3 regions of the Fictibacillus sp. 7GRE50 genome follow, and region 3 is predicted to be linked to each of the others. Evidence: riboswitches for the same ligand, from Rfam matches in the RefSeq annotation. Region 3 holds a riboswitch; each other region holds the start of a gene.

Region 1 (5,514 bases), 420 kb from region 3:
ACTCTATGATTCAACAATCATTGTTGCTGGGGAAGGAACGGATTATACAAACTTAGCGTATGAGTCACCACCACCGATGGAACTTCTATTAAGTGGTGAGGAAGCGGAAGTTCAAGATATCGAGCGGTTAGAAGATCCAGATCCATCTGATTCAGAGAACCCACCAGGTCAAACAACGAGTGGAAAGAAAATCGCTTATATCTATCATTCGCACAGTTGGGAATCGTTCTTACCTCACCTAAAAGGAGTAACAAATCCTGATCATGCTATTCATTCTAAAGTCAACATCACGATGGTAGGGAAAAAGCTAGGGGAAGAATTAGAGGCGAGAGGAATCGGTACATCCGTCGATATGACAAACATGACGGAGCTTTTGAGGAAAAATAACACAGACTATCGAAAGAGTTATCCGATGTCACGTACACTAGTTGAAAGTGCGATGGCGAGCAACAATGATATTGATTTAATCTTTGATCTGCATCGAGATTCTATGAGAGGAAAGTCTACAACAACACAAATTAATGGTAAGTCCTATGCGCGTACTTTATTCGTTATCGGTAAAGCGAATCCTAATTTTGAGAAGAACCAAAAAGCAGCACAAGAGATCAACGCGATCTTAGATAAAAAATACCCTGGATTAAGCCGTGGGGTTATTGGAAAAAACAAGACTCAAGGAAATGGTGTTTATAATCAAGACCTTTCTGACCATGCTTTACTCATTGAGTTTGGCGGAGTGGATAACAACATGGACGAGCTGTATAGAAGTGCAGAAGCGGTGGCAGATGCTGTGGCAGAGTACTACTGGAAAGAAAATGGAGCGAAAGCTGAATAAAGAATGTTGACTGGCTCCAGAGGTGGTGATAACCTCTGGAGCTTTTTTATGTTTTTCTATTTTTGCGGAAAATTAAAGTGGACAGTAAAAATAGCAGAGTGGACAGTAAACTTACAAAAGTGGACAGTAAATCATCAGAAGTGGACAGTAAAACTTAAAGAGTGGACAGTATTTTCGTCAAAGTCGACAGTAAGTGCTATAGAGGAGTCTATGCATGGGCGCCGTTTTGTTAATGACGGTAATTTTTCCAATTGACTAGTGAATCTGTCCGATTTGAAGATTAATCTGTCGGATTGGTTACATAATCTGTCCGATCCACCCAATAATCTGTCCAATTCAAAATTCACCACCGATCGGCCACGCAAATTTCCGAAGCGTCTGTCTATCAACCCAATGCGTACACAAAAAAACCATTTCGAATGATTGAAACAATACCTAATTTCATAACAGTCGTGATTTCTGCAAATCCTAAGAAAAAATGGTATAAAAAGAGAAGAGCCCCTTGTTTTAATTACATGGGGAAGGGAATAAAGAGAGAAAGAGAAGATTGGTAAAAAAGGAGCACGTGCATGAAACGAATATGGGAATTTTTCCTCACACTATTGTTACTTGTCTGTTTATACATCGTTTTCTTTGCAGAAGGATATGTGATAATCAAAACGGTATTTGGGCTCCTTTACATCGCAGTGATTCTGTATACGATTTATTCGTTAATGCTCGAGAACAGAACAGCTCAACATACACTTCTTTGGATTTATGTATTAATTCTATTTCCGTTTATCGGATATATGTTCTACCTGTATTCTGGACAGCTTTATTTAAAAGGCCACCTTTTTAAATCGAAACGAAAAAAAGACAGAGACGAGTGGATCAGGGTATCTAAACAAGAAGAAAAGCCGGACTTTAGTGATTTGAAAAGACATCAGCAGTGCTTTGCAACGCATGCTCATCACATCACACTTACGCGTTTGAACAGAAAAACGAGTTCGAAAATTTTAAAGAATGGTCAAGAGACGTTTCCTGAAATTTTTGCAAGGCTGGAAGAAGCCAAGGAGTATATACATATTCAGTATTATATCTTTCGTTCAGATCGCCTTGGTAAAGACATTATTGACCTTTTAATAAAAAAAGCGAATGAAGGCGTGAAAGTTAGATTTTTGTTTGATGGGATAGGAAGTCTGTCTCTTCAGCAATATGATATCGACAGAATGAAAAAAGCAGGAATTCTCGTTGAAGCATTCTTACCTGTTCGATATGGTTTTTTCAATCAAAAGCTTAATTTCAGAAATCATCGTAAAATTATTATTATTGATGGGAAGGTTGGGTTTGTAGGGGGCTTGAATGTAGGCGTTGAGTATTTAGGAGAAGATCCGGAGATTGGTTTTTGGCGCGATACACACATGGTTATGGAAGGAGAAGCTGTTCAAGTTCTTCATGCCATATTTTTAATGGATTGGGAATATGTTTGTGGAGAAGATCTCTTAGAAGATAATCATCTTACAAGAGCATACCCCGCTGAAGGGGATGGTACTGTTCATGTGGTGGCAAGTGGTCCTGATACTCAGCTTGGAATCATGAGTGATCTATTCTATTCTTTGATCTCATGTGCAGAGAAATCGATCTGGATCGCAACACCATATTTTGTTCCTAATGAAGCGATTCGAACGGCTTTAAGAGTGGCAGCAAAAAAAGGTGTCCAGGTCCGTTTGTTGGTTCCTGAGATTAATGATGGATTCTTGACGCAATATGCAACGCGCTCTTATTTTCCAGAGCTACTGCGTTCTGGAATAGAGATCTATTCCTACAAAAAAGGATTTCTGCATCAAAAAGTAATCATTATTGATGGCGATACTGCTTCAATCGGTACAGCTAATATGGATATGAGAAGTTTTCACCTTAACTTCGAAGTGAACGTATTCTTGCTGAATACATCATCTGTCTCAGATCTTGTAGAACAATATCAAGAAGACATGGTGGAATCTATAAAAGTGAAGCCCGTAGAGTTTTACAAAAGAGGTTTGTGGGAACGAACAAAGGAATCGTTTGCTCGTCTCTTCTCAGGTGTACTTTAATCACAAATGCTCGTTAGTAACACTAAATTGATATCAAAAAACTAGAATAGAAAATCCTCCTCATGAATAGGTTGTACGAGACCATGAAAGTTGAGGGGGTTCTTTTTATGGATTGGCTCGAAGCCTTAATATTAGGCATTGTGCAAGGGATAACAGAATTTTTGCCTGTCAGTTCTACAGGACACCTCCTTCTAGGCAGGCAAGTGTTTCAGCTAGAAGAAGCCGGGTTGTTTCTTGATAGCATGCTTCATATAGGAACACTTATTGCTGTGATGACGGTTTATTGGAGAGAAATCTTAGAAGTTATAAAAAGACCACTCAGCAAAACGGGAGTTCTGCTTATCGCTGGAACGATTCCAACCGCTGTTATAGGACTAGCATTTAAAGATTTTTTTGAAGAGATCTCAAAAACCGGGATCACGGTTGGATGGGAGTTCTTAATTACAGGTTTTTTGCTTTGGTGGGCGGATTCTTATAAGCGAAATGGATATAAAGGGATTGAAGATATAACAATAAGGGATGCACTTGTGATCGGTACGTTTCAAGGTGCGGCTATTCTTCCTGCTATTTCACGATCAGGACTAACGATTGCAGCAGCGCTCTTTTGCAAGATCGATAAAAAAGCAGCGGCCTATTTTTCTTTTTTATTATCCATACCATCTATCGCAGGAGGAGTAGTATTGCAGTCAAAAGATCTATTTACGGGTGGACATCCACCTATCTCTTATTCAGCCTTATTGGTCGGTACTTTAGCATCGGCTCTATTTGGATATGTGGCGGTAAAGTGGATGATCAAACTCCTTCAAACCGGTACGTTAAAAGGATTTGCTGTCTATGTTTGGTTGATTGGAATAGTAGTATTGATCCTTCAATTTTCAGGTATAATGTAAAGTATTTGTTAACACTAAAAAAATGGATTGACTTTTAAAAGATAGAGGATTACAGTATATGTAATTCAAAATTTAGCAGGCTTTAGATCGCTGAATTTACAGTTATTTTTATGGTGAAACTACTGTAAAACGGGGGAACCAATCTTTTGGGGTGAATTTTGCTCTATTTGCAAAAAGGGATACTCCAATCCCTAATCCGACAGCTAACCCCGTAAGCGTCATGTCACTGGAGAGGTCAATTTGGTGGAAAACCGGACCCGCTTCTTTGTGTGGTCTTTTTTTGCGTTTTTTTACTTAAATTTATATACCTCTTGACCAGCAAGGCTAGAGAACAACGAAGCAAAAACTTCATGGATTTTAAGGGGAGACCATAATGAAAAAACAGTTTGCAGTAATTGGTTTAGGACGTTTTGGAGGCAGCATCTGTCGAGAATTTGCGACGATGGGCTATGATGTTCTAGCTATAGATAAAGATATGGAAAGAGTAAATGAGTTTGCAACAATAGCTACTCAGGCTGTTCAAGCTAACTCTACGGATGAAAACGTAATGAAGTCTTTAGGAATCCGAAATTTTACACAGGTAATTGTTTCGATCGGTGAAGACATCCAAGCAAGTATCTTAACTACTTTACTTTTAAAAGAAGCAGGCGTTCAAAAAGTATGGGTAAAAGCACAGAATGACTATCATCATAAAGTGTTGGAAAAGCTAGGAGCAGACCGTATTATCCACCCAGAGCGTGATATGGCGCTTCGCGTTGCTCAACTCATATCTTCTGAAAAGATTATTGATTTTATTGAGCTATCGCATGAACACAGTATTGTTGAGATAGGTGTAACGGATAAGCTAGTGAATCGGACGCTAACAGATCTAGATGTTCGTGCACGCTATGGATGTAATATCGTCGCAATCAAACGCGGAGATGAGATACTCGTTTCACCGATTGCTGATGTATCTCTTCAATATGGGGATATACTTGTCGTGATCGGTCGTAACGAAGATCTAAATCGTTTTGAGGATGAGGAAGTGTAAGCATTGGCACTACATGTTAGAAAGCATAAACGTTTTTTGCACAACCCAATTAGATTGAACCCTCCTCAGTTTTTAGCGTTACTATTTTTATTTCTTATTTTCGTTGGGACGTGTTTGTTAAAGCTTCCTATTGCCCATGAAAAAACGTTATCGTGGGTAGATGCTTTTTTTATTGCAACTTCAGCAGCAACAGTAACAGGCTTAGCTACTGTTGATCCTGGCTCAACGTTCACACTCTTTGGTGAGATCGTCATCTTGTTCTTAATCCAAGTCGGAGGACTTGGGGTCATGTCATTTGCTTCATTAGTCGTTATTATGATGGGGAGGAAAATATCCATCAAACAACGTGTTCTGATGCAAGAAGCACTCAACCAGCCTTCTATAGGCGGGGTAATCCGGTTAGTTCGAAATCTGTTTGTATTTTCAATCAGCATCCAGATTATCGCCATCTTTTTTCTATCACTAAGGCTTGTTCCAGACTTTGGTGTTAGTAAAGGAATTTACTATAGCATCTTTCATGTTATATCGGCATACAACAATGCAGGATTCTCGTTGTGGTCTGACGGTCTAATGGGTTATGTAGGAGATCCGATGGTGAACATCGTCATATCGTTTCTGTTTATAACAGGGGGAATTGGGTTTACCGTATTGGTTGATATATGGGTGAGCCGAAGCTGGAAAAAACTTTCT
Region 2 (5,514 bases), on a different contig from region 3:
CTATAAAGTTCCTATGCATCGGTTCTTTAAGTGGGGTCTTATCCTCCCACTTGCGATTCCACCATACATTGGGGCCTATACGTACCATGGTATTTTAAATTATACAGGTGTCATTCAGACGTCACTAAGGAACCAGTTTGGTATAAAAGTGGACCAAAAGTTCTTTGACATCATGAACATACCCGGTGCTGTTTTTATCTTTACGATGTTCCTATATCCATATGTATATATCATCACAAAAAGTTTCTTAGAAAATCAGTCATCATCACTGATTGAGAATGCACGGTTGCTAGGAAAAGGCTCGTTCATGACATTCATACAAGTCGTCCTTCCTGTGTCACGTGCGGCGATCGTTGGTGGAGTTAGTTTGGTCATTCTTGAAGTCTTCAATGATTACGGGGTAGTAAAGTATTTTGGTATTCAAACATTTAGTACAGCAATATTTCAAGCGTGGTTTGGGATGGGAGATATCTATTCGGCTATCAAGTTAGCGGGTACTTTGATGTTTATCGTAGTTTTGATCTTGATCTTAGAAAAAGTAATAAGGGGCAGGAAACAGTATAGCTATTCCACTTCAAAAGTCCGCCCGTTACAACCTAAAGAACTTAAAGGTTGGAAAAAGTTCGCTGTGCTTAGTTTTTTCATCTCTTTATTTGCTCTAGCTTTCGGAATTCCTTTCATTCAGCTTATACATTGGGTGTATATGACTTATGACGTTATTTTAAATACTGCTTTTGTTGACTTGATTTGGAACTCGGTCTTTGTTGCTTCTATAGGTTCAGTTCTTATCATTATCGTCGCTCTAATTATCGCCAACTTTAGTCGTCTATCAAAAGGTTGGATGGGGAAGCTTTTTTCAAAAATAACGGTTTTAGGGTATTCGATTCCTGGAGCTGTAATTGCAATAGGTGTATTGACCTTATTTCTCTCACTAGACGAAAAGGTATTCACGTTATATGAATGGTTAGGGTTAGAGCCAACTCTTGTGCTGAGCTTAAGTATTAGTATGCTGATCTTTGCCTATGTGGTCCGTTTTCTAGCAGTTGGTTTTAACTCCATCGAATCAGGCTTTGATAAGGTAGGAACGGTTTTCACAGAAGCTTCGAGGACATTAGGTATGTCGGTAACGAAGACGTTTTTTAAAGTGGATATTAAGATGATTAAAGGTGCTATTGCTGGTGGTTTTATCCTTGTTTTTGTAGATATATTAAAAGAGCTGCCTCTTACTCTTATCCTTCAGCCTTTTAATTTTTATACGCTAGCTACCAAAACATTTCAATACGCAAGTGACGAACGTATTCACGAAGCCTCTGTTTCATCAATGGTGATTATTTGTATAAGTGCACTTTCCATCTTCTTTTTACACAGAGTTTTAGAAAAGGAGCCAAAATAATGTTTGTTCAAATCAAAGACTTAGCGTTTCATTATAAAAATTCGCGTAACCCTTTGTTCGAAAATCTTTCTTTAAACTTTAATCAAGGAGAAGTTTCGGTGATCTTAGGAGAAAGCGGAAGCGGGAAAAGTACGTTACTTCGTCTTATAGCAGGACTAGAGGTGCCCTCAAGAGGATCGATCCTCATAGATCAGGCTGTCATGAATGATACATTTCGTTTTGTTCAGCCAGAAAAACGTGGTGTAGGTTTGGTTTTTCAAGATTATGCTTTGTTCCCTCATATGACGGTTGAAAAGAACATAAAATTTGGCTTAACGAAAATGAATCGTAAGCAGAAGCAAGCACGCATGGAAGAATTATTGGCTATTGTGGGAATGGAGGACTATGCTTCTCGTTATCCTTATGAATTGAGCGGTGGACAGCAGCAGCGTGTTGCACTAGCTAGGGCTATGGCACCAAATCCATCTTTGATCATGTTTGATGAACCATTTAGCAATCTCGATTCTAAGCTTCAACTACAGATTCGGGATGAGTTACAGGAAATTTTAAAACGTACGGGGATCACGTCTATTTTTGTAACTCACGATGAAGAGGATGCTCGTGCTATAGGGGACAGGATCATACTAATGAACAATGGAAAGATACAGGATGAAGGGCGTCCAGAAATGGTATTGAAGAGGAATAAAGAACAATTATCACTCGCATACGTATAAAAACAAAAAACCGGGATATCCCGGTTTTTATTTTTGGCTGTTTTCTAAAGAATTGTTACTAATAGATCTTTTTGAATTTGCCTATATAACTGTTGATTGGAGTGGTAAAGTGACACGTACGAATGTGGTTCACGCCTGCCCCATGGAAAGCGAGCAGCCTGGAACGGAAATCCACACTCCCAAAAGAACCTATGTTTTAAACAGCCTTATTTTTTAAATTGAGTATCTAATTTACCGTTCATATCGATTAAAAATCCGATTTCTCTTCCTAATAATTCACCTAATTCTTTTGCTTTCTTTTCGCTTTCGTTCTTTATTTGTTCAATCGTAAGTTCACCTTTTAATTTGGATGCTCCAACGATTATACTTAATTCACCTTTTTCATAAAATACGATTTTCATTTACAATACCTCCCTGAAAAATAGAACCTTATATATAATTCGTTTTTTTCTATATGCTTATGGGGTAGAAGTGAGAATATGGAAAAACATTCATTATGAAACAATTAATTGGAATAAATAAGCATAGTGAGTATTCTTGACAAAAATTTATGTATGTTGATAAAATTAGAGCATATTATATATGATTCGCTGAATTCGGATGTTCTATTCCATAGAATATCTTGAAGCGGGGGAACCACGATATGGCTTATAAAGCCTAGGGATGAATTTGTGCATACACAAAAGGGACAACTCTCAATTTCCTAATCCGACAGCTAACCTCGTAAGCGTTTTTGGAGAGAGAACTCTATACATGGGCTCAGTCTATGTGTTGCGGTGTATTCCCACGGAAAATCCTCTCTATTTTCGGTGGGTTTTTATATGCAACAAATAGGGCATGTATTAGTATAAAATTTCTTCATCGTACTGCACACTAAATAGTGAGAAGATTTTAACAAAGGGGGTACTTTATTATGAAATTGTCTACAAAAATTTTAATTGCACTTGCACTTGGGGTTGTCGCGGGATTAATTCTTAATCTAGCTGTACCAGATGCTTTTTCAACACTGGATAAATACGTTTTAAAGCCAGTCGGGACATTATTCTTAAACCTTATTAAAATGTTAGTTGTTCCAATTGTTTTTTTCTCAATCGTACTTGGAACTGCGGGATTAGGTGATCCGAAGAAACTTGGAAGAGTGGGTGCCAAAACGGTTGGGTTCTTCTTAGGAACTACAACAATTGCGATTACGATCGCGATGGCTTTAGCGCTTATCTTTCAACCAGGTGTAGGGGACTTTAAAACAGAAGGTGCTAAGTTTGAGCAACAAGAAGCGCCAGCAGTTACGGACACGTTGCTGAACATTATTCCTACTAATCCAATTCAATCGATGGCTGAAGGAAACATGCTTCAAATTATCGCGTTTTCCGTATTTGTAGGATTTGCTTTAACGATGTTGGGAAGCAAAACAAAAGGTATTATGGATTTAATTGAACAAGGTAACGACATTATGATGTATCTTGTAAACCTAATTATGAAATTTGCTCCATATGGTGCTTTTGCATTGATTGCTTCAGCGGTAGGAAGTCAAGGAATGGATGCTATCAAAGCGATGGGCTTATACATGAGCGTAGTTATTTTAGCTTTATTCATCCACTCTGTTGTCGCGTATGGTGGTTCAATTGCTCTATTTGCAAAGAAGAGCCCGCTCTGGTTCTTTAAAGGCTTCGCGCCGGCAATGTCAGTTGGATTTAGTACGTCTAGTTCAAATGCAACACTTCCAATCTCAATGAAAACAGCTCAAGAGAATTTAGGTGTTCGAAAATCGATAAGTGGTTTTGTACAGCCGCTTGGTGCAACGATTAACATGGATGGAACAGCTATCATGCAAGGTGTTGCGACGATTTTTATCGCTCAAGTATACGATGTTAACTTAGGTTTAACACAGATGCTTACTGTTATTTTAACGGCAGTGCTTGCTAGTATCGGTACAGCTGGTGTTCCTGGAGTTGGATTGATCATGTTAGCGATGGTATTGAACTCTGTAGGATTACCTGTCGAGGGTATTGCCTTAATCCTAGGTGTTGATAGACTTCTTGATATGCTTAGAACAGCTGTTAACATCACTGGTGATGCTGCTTGTGCTGTAATCGTTGATAAAGGCGAAGACAAACATCTTGGGACTCGTGAACAAGAAGTTAGTGCATAAATAATCACTTCAAAAGGCCGCGGTGTATACATATACCTGCGGCCTTTTTGTATGCCCATTTCCCTAGTTTACAAATGTTGAGTAAATAAATGTAAGCACTAATGAAAAATCATGGTAAAATAAGAAGATACTTAATGAGATTTCGGAGTGATCTTCTTGGAAAAATGGCTAGAGATACTAACGCTTGCAGCAAAGATCATATGGGTACAGATTCAAACCGCTATTAATCCTATCATCGAGTTAACAGAGAGCGCGATGAACTCTTTTTGGTTTGTCTTTTCACTCACGATCATCACAGGCTACGTATTACTAAGGCTTGTACAGAATGCAATTACTTATTATCAAGCTCATAATTTTATTCACAGAAAAATGAATAACGAACCCGCTAGTGATATAGAATTCACCCTATTTATGAAATCCCTTTGGAAGAAAGATCGATCTAAAGGTTTAGTGGCCAATGCCAAATCAGCTAAAAGCAGATACCTCCAGTTCAATGCTCAAGAACGTTTATCCATCCAGAACTACTTGCAGCATCGACTGAAATTTTTACGTACGAACCAGCCATTGTTCATCTTGGGAGCTGTTGTGATTGGATTGCTTTCAAGTATAACAGTGAATGTTCTACCGATCGAGGCGGCTGCGCTTACTGCGGAAAATGTATTGAAAACAACGTTGTTCATCCTTTTCTGGTTGTTCATTATGCAAGCAAAATACGTTGCTATGAAAAAACAAACGTATCATCATCTAGCATGGATGCAAGATACCAATCGGACAACAGCGGTTGATTACATGCGGGAAGAGGATGTTACGGTTTCAACGAACAAAGAAAACAACCCTGCGTATTAACGTGATACGTAAGGGTTGTTTTTTATCCAGAACCGATAAGGATAATGAACAGCTTCTTCGGCATAGTGTATACCTATGCGTGGACCAGAGATTATTTCATTTGGTACTAATTCAATTCCTTGTTCTATCCGTATATTTTCCTCATTCATTTTCTTACCATTATCATTCAATGTGAACCCCATTGCTTTGCTCAGTTTACCTGGACCATTCGTAAGCTGAACCTCATTCTTTACGCTCGCTCTTCTTTCCTTCATTATTTCTATTCCTTCAATTGGTTGCAGTGCTCTAATTAGTATGGCTTCAGGTTTATTAACGGGTCCGGAAACGATATTAAAGCAAACATGCATCCCATAAATAAAATAGGTGTAAATTGTACCTGCTTCACCGTACATCACTTCTGTTCTAGCTGTTCT
Region 3 (5,514 bases):
CAAGGTATTGATCAAACGATAAGTGTTCTTTTTTCATGAGTTCCAAAACGGATTTACCTTCTGGTGTATCATCTTTTAATGAACTGATGGCAGCCCATTCCCCAACTGATTTTTTCGTATCGAATCCTACTGGTACAAATTCGCTTGCCATACGGTTTCCGAATGTAATCGTCCCCGTTTTATCTAGGATGATCGTATTGATGTCACCTGCAGCTTCAACCGCTTTACCAGACATAGCGATTACATTAAATCTCGTAACACGGTCCATTCCAGCAATACCGATCGCGGATAAAAGTCCACCGATTGTTGTCGGAATCAAACAAACGAGTAATGCGATTAAGACCGGTACTGGTATGTCAAAACCTAGATACTTTGTAAAGAATGGAAGTGTTACAACTACAATCATAAAAACAAGTGTCAAACTCGTTAAAACAGTACTTAACGCAATTTCATTCGGTGTTTTTTGACGCTTCGCTCCTTCTACGAGGGAGATCATGCGATCAAGGAATGATTCTCCTGGATCTGCTGTAATTCGTACTTTAATTTCATCACTTACTACACGTGTTCCTCCTGTTACGGAGTTAAAGTCACCGCCAGCTTCTTTAATTACAGGAGCTGATTCTCCTGTAATCGCCGACTCATCAACAGAGGCAAGACCAGATATGACTTCACCGTCTCCTGGAATCATTTCACCTTGTTTTACAATAACGATGTTTCCTTTACGAAGATCAGCTGATGAAACTCTTTTGTGTTTACCGTTTTCCAGCACAAGGTTTGCATAAACTTCTTTTTTCGTTTTCTTTAATGAATCAGCCTGTGCTTTCCCTCTTCCTTCAGCTATTGCTTCAGCGAAATTTGCAAACAGGAGGGTTATAAACAGAATGAAGGTTACAGCAATATTGAAACCAACTTGAGTTTGGTCTCCAAAAAAGGTTAATAATAATGTAATTACAAAACCAATTTCAACAACAAACATGATCGGGTTTTTAATCATTACCCTTGGATCTAGTTTAATAAAAGATTCCTTTATCGCCTGATTCACGATTTCTTTATTCATCATTGTTTTATTCATTTGTACTTCCTCACGATTCTTTTTCATCGGGCCGTTCCCACCTTTTTTTGGAGGAACGTACTGAGATAATTCTTTTTTGGTTCTTAAGCCTTGAGCACCCATTATTCATTCACCTCTCTACAGCATCTATAATGTTAAATATTCAGCAATCGGGCCTAATACTAATACCGGGAAAAAAGTTAAAGCCCCAACGATAAATACAGCCCCAATAAATACTCCTGCAAATAGTCCGTTATCTGTTCTAAACGTTCCGATCGTTTCTGGAACGGTTCGTTTGACAGCCAATGATCCTGCAACCGCAAGCATCGTTACAATGGAGAAGAACCTTCCAAGATACATGACAATTCCGGTAGAAATATTCCAGAAGTTTGTCGCATCTCCTAACCCTTCGAAGCCAGAACCGTTATTGGCTGCTGAAGAGGTATATTCATAGATTACTTGTGAAATACCATGAAAACCTGAGTTCGAAATGGCCGCATGTCCGAGTGGTGTAAAGAAAGCTACAGCAGATGCTCCTAAAATAAGGAACGGGTGGATTAACAACGTCGCTGCAATCAGCTTCATTTCTTTACCTTCAATCTTTTTACCTAGAAATTCCGGGGTACGTCCCACCATTAATCCAGATAAGAAAACACCAATAATCGCATACATTAAGACGTTGACAAAGCCTGCCCCTACACCGCCATAAACGGTATTTAACATCATATTGGATAATGTAACTAATCCGCCTAGCGGAGTCAGTGTATCGTGCATCGTATTAACAGCCCCCGTTTCTGAAGCCGTTGTAACAACCGAGTAAAGTGAAGACTGAGCGACACCAAATCGTACTTCCTTTCCTTCCATGCTTCCTTGATCATGTTGCACACCTAGAGCATTGATTGCTTGGTTTCCCTGATATTCGGCACTTAGGGAGATGCCAAGGAACATAATAAACATCATCGTCATGGAAACGAAAAGAATACGTCCCTGCTTTGGATTTCCAACCATCTTTCCGTACGTAAACGGTAATGCCATCGGTAATAGGAGCATCAATAAGATTTGAATAAAGTTGCTCGGCCCGTTCGGGTTTTCAAACGGATGCGCTGAGTTAACTCCGAAAAATCCACCGCCGTTATTTCCTAATTCTTTTATGGATAAAAACGAACCAACTGGGCCAACTGCAATGTTTTGTTTTCCACCTTCAACTGTAGTCGCTGTAACCGTTGGATCTAATGTCTGCGGTACTCCAAGTGCAACGAAAATGAGTCCTGTTACAAAAGCGATCGGTAGTAACACACGAATGATACCCCTAACCATATCCACAAAAAAGTTTCCTAAAGACTTGCCAGATAGCCCACGAATGAATGCGATTGCTACTGCTAATGCTGTAGCTGGTGCAACAAACATCATGAAAAGAATGCCAATCATCTGTGAAAGATAGGATAAACCACTTTCACCACTGTAATGCTGCAGATTCGTATTCGTCATAAAACTTACTGCTGTGTTAAACGCAAGGCTTGGATCCATGTTTGCTATCTTACTCGGATTCAGAGGCAAACTGCCTTGGAAACGGAAGATTAAATAAACTAATAGAATCATAATCGCATTGATCACAATGACTGATGAAGCATAAACTTTCCAAGATTGATTTTTATTTTTCATTCCACTAATGGAATAAATCAGTTTTTCGAAAGGATAAAAGAGTTTGTTTTTATTCGAATAATTGAACGAGTTCGCTAAATAAATTCCTACTGGTTTTGCAAGTAAAAGAGCTATAAGTAGCGTTATAGCTATAGAGAGTAAACTGACTAACAACGGAAAAACCTCCTAAAATTTCTCTGGATTCAATAATACGTAAAGAAGATACACCGTTGTTAAAACGGCTAATCCAAACATGACAGTCATCATTTATTTACACTTCCTTCATCAACAACACTTGATGACCATTTTGCTAGACCCATCATTAAGACAGGCATTCCTACCATCAATAAAACCATCATCACATCTAACATTTTTACACCTTCTTTTTATTAGTTCATTGTTCTAAGTAACCATTCAGCATTAGAGATAAATTTTTGATAGCCTCTTGAGCATCACAACCTTCAATTCTAAGTGTGATCGGTTCGTTTTGATTTCTTGAATAGTGTGACAAAAAGAATAGATTAACGGATAGTAAGCCTTTCGCATTAATCTGTATGCCTTGATAAAAGAAAAGAATCTCACTTTCGAAAGAACCAGCAGCATTGACAAATTCATTGATCTGTCCGATCGACAACCTTTTTGGCAATAAAACAACTGACTCTGTCCCCATGTTTTCACCCTGCCTATCACTGGTTTGGATTTACAGAGGGAACATCTTTTCTTTGATGGGTTCCCTCCTGTAATTGCTTAACCTTTACTTCTAAGCGTGTCTTGTATGATCCATTTTGAGAGACTATGTTGAATCACACTTGCATAATAAGCATTCAATTGATCTCTTTTCGCTTTTAACAAAATCTGTTCAATTTCGTTTGGACTTAATCTCATAAATGAATTCCTCCGCTCTTTTTTTTATGAAGAAAGTAAGAATTGAATATTTCCGGTTTTGTTATAGATTACGTAATCTGCACCTAACTCCTTATAAACTCTGGAAATATACCGTGTGTCTGATTTGATGACATAAACAGGTATGTTATAAATGCTGCGAATGAGTTCAATCGTTTGGCAACATTCTAAAAATCCAGATTCAACAACAATGATTTTTTGAACAAAAGGACCTACCATCTCGATAACTTTACGCTTGTCAACATAATTCATGACATATACATGTTGAAACCCAACTTGTGAGAGTCTTTCTGCTTCTTCTCGGTTAGGAACACAGAGAACAAGAGATTGATAGTCTTCACACAATCTTAGTTTTGAAATAAAAACATCTGAAACTAGATCAGGAAACATAATGAGCACGTTCCCAGATGATTTCTCCATCGTTCCACCCTCCATCTCTTAAAGAAAACTAGGCTAACTTCTAGCCTCTCATGTCAGCCTTAGCTGCACTTATACTATCGTCTTAAACTTGTTGCTACGTCGAAAACCATCGCGCCGACAAGTTATACTTTTGGATAGTGAAAAAAAGGCAACAAAAAAGAAGCCTGCGGAAGAGGAACTCTTCTCGCGGCTTCTACACATACTTGAATAAGCGTGTGAATACACGAAATTTGTTGCCTCTCTCTGTACGCTTACGGAGTTAGCTGACGGATTCGGGCTTGAGAGTAGCCCTACTCGATCTCTCGAGATTCACCCCATGCAGATACGAAGAACTGCGGTTGGTTCCCCCGCTTCCTAAACTTAGGAATTAAGCGATAAAGACGCATGATATTAAAATCATAGTTTGTTAAATTGTCATTACTCTTTTTTTAATTCACCTTCCCTCTCCTACCACGCTTACGAAGTTAGCTGACGGGTTCGGACGGCAGAAGTCGCCCGACTTAAATAAGTTTCACCCCTGGCAGTGAAGAACTGAACTGCCGATGGTTCCTCCGTTCCAATAATGGATTCAGCGGTCATGGAAAAAATTTAAAGTTTTACGATAAGCAATATATTACTCCTGGTTTCAGCCGTTGTAAATCAAATAAAATCCCTAAAAATATAATATTTTAAATCGAATTTAATCAATTTAAGTTATTTTATTCACTTTTAATAAACATTACTACTAATTTCTTTGTTTTTCTTTAATTATCATGATATTTACAAATAAAAAATAGTTTGAATATTAAATCAATTACTCTGAATCCATTTATTTTTCTTATGGAAAACTATAAAACTTTTATTTTCATTCTGTAGTTTTTTGCACAATTCACACCTCAACATTTTTGCAGAATAAATTTCAGTACACGAAAAAAGCACAACATTAATTTACGATACGTTTAGTTTTATTAAGCAACATTTTCAATTTCTAAACTTTTGATTGCAGCTATTTTTTTTACCTCGTTATACACATCAGCTGTTAACCTAGAATCTGCAACCATAACATGAAGATCAATCTCATTTTTCTCGTCCACTAAATCTTTTATTTTTATTTTTTTTATCATAATATCTTTTTCCCTAACAGCTACTAGCAGCTCAGAAATTTGAATACTCTTATCAATCATAATTGTCATGTGTATTTCTTTTTCTCTTAAACATTTTGGACCAATGTACCTTATTATTGCTGGCATAACTTCTACGCTGAACAAAATTAGGAATACACAAATTAGTGCCTCTAATAAGAAGCCAGACCCTACTGCAATCCCTGTACCTGCAGCGCCCCATATTATGGATGCCGTCGTTAACCCCGAGATGACATCATTATTTCTTCGAAGGATGACTCCAGTTCCAAGGAAACCTATCCCTGAAATAATTTGTGCCGTTAAACGCATAGGATCCATTTTCACATGTTCTGACTTTGGAAAAACGTAAGCAGATTCAATAGAAATGATAGTTAGTAA

The links. Region 3 has a riboswitch for cyclic di-AMP ahead of IHV12_RS07930 (hypothetical protein). Riboswitches for the same ligand answer to the same signal wherever they lie in the genome.
Region 1: another riboswitch for cyclic di-AMP. It lies ahead of IHV12_RS10095 (potassium channel family protein); the one in region 3 lies ahead of IHV12_RS07930 (hypothetical protein).
Region 2: another riboswitch for cyclic di-AMP. It lies ahead of IHV12_RS01380 (dicarboxylate/amino acid:cation symporter); the one in region 3 lies ahead of IHV12_RS07930 (hypothetical protein).

What each region holds. Positions count from the first base shown of each region.
Region 1 covers NZ_JACZDW010000002.1:574,792-580,305, reverse strand. The annotation lists gene spoIIP (stage II sporulation protein P) at 1-832, shown strand, start outside; gene cls (cardiolipin synthase) at 1,402-2,904, shown strand; gene IHV12_RS10100 (undecaprenyl-diphosphate phosphatase) at 3,012-3,794, shown strand; cyclic di-AMP (ydaO/yuaA leader) riboswitch at 3,873-4,028, shown strand; gene IHV12_RS10095 (potassium channel family protein) at 4,168-4,824, shown strand; gene IHV12_RS10090 (TrkH family potassium uptake protein) at 4,828-5,514, shown strand, end outside.
Region 2 covers NZ_JACZDW010000001.1:282,874-288,387, reverse strand. The annotation lists gene IHV12_RS01395 (ABC transporter permease) at 1-1,393, shown strand, start outside; gene IHV12_RS01390 (ABC transporter ATP-binding protein) at 1,393-2,106, shown strand; gene IHV12_RS01385 (hypothetical protein) at 2,313-2,507, opposite strand; cyclic di-AMP (ydaO/yuaA leader) riboswitch at 2,685-2,851, shown strand; gene IHV12_RS01380 (dicarboxylate/amino acid:cation symporter) at 3,020-4,255, shown strand; gene IHV12_RS01375 (hypothetical protein) at 4,412-5,101, shown strand; gene IHV12_RS01370 (DNA-3-methyladenine glycosylase) at 5,098-5,514, opposite strand, start outside.
Region 3 covers NZ_JACZDW010000002.1:156,284-161,797, forward strand. The annotation lists gene kdpB (potassium-transporting ATPase subunit KdpB) at 1-1,072, opposite strand, end outside; gene kdpA (potassium-transporting ATPase subunit KdpA) at 1,199-2,866, opposite strand; gene IHV12_RS23055 (potassium-transporting ATPase subunit F) at 2,879-2,959, opposite strand; gene IHV12_RS07915 (hypothetical protein) at 2,956-3,063, opposite strand; gene IHV12_RS07920 (HPr family phosphocarrier protein) at 3,087-3,362, opposite strand; gene IHV12_RS07925 (hypothetical protein) at 3,440-3,577, opposite strand; gene IHV12_RS07930 (hypothetical protein) at 3,602-4,015, opposite strand; cyclic di-AMP (ydaO/yuaA leader) riboswitch at 4,248-4,399, opposite strand; cyclic di-AMP (ydaO/yuaA leader) riboswitch at 4,453-4,599, opposite strand; gene IHV12_RS07935 (MgtC/SapB family protein) at 4,963-5,514, opposite strand, start outside.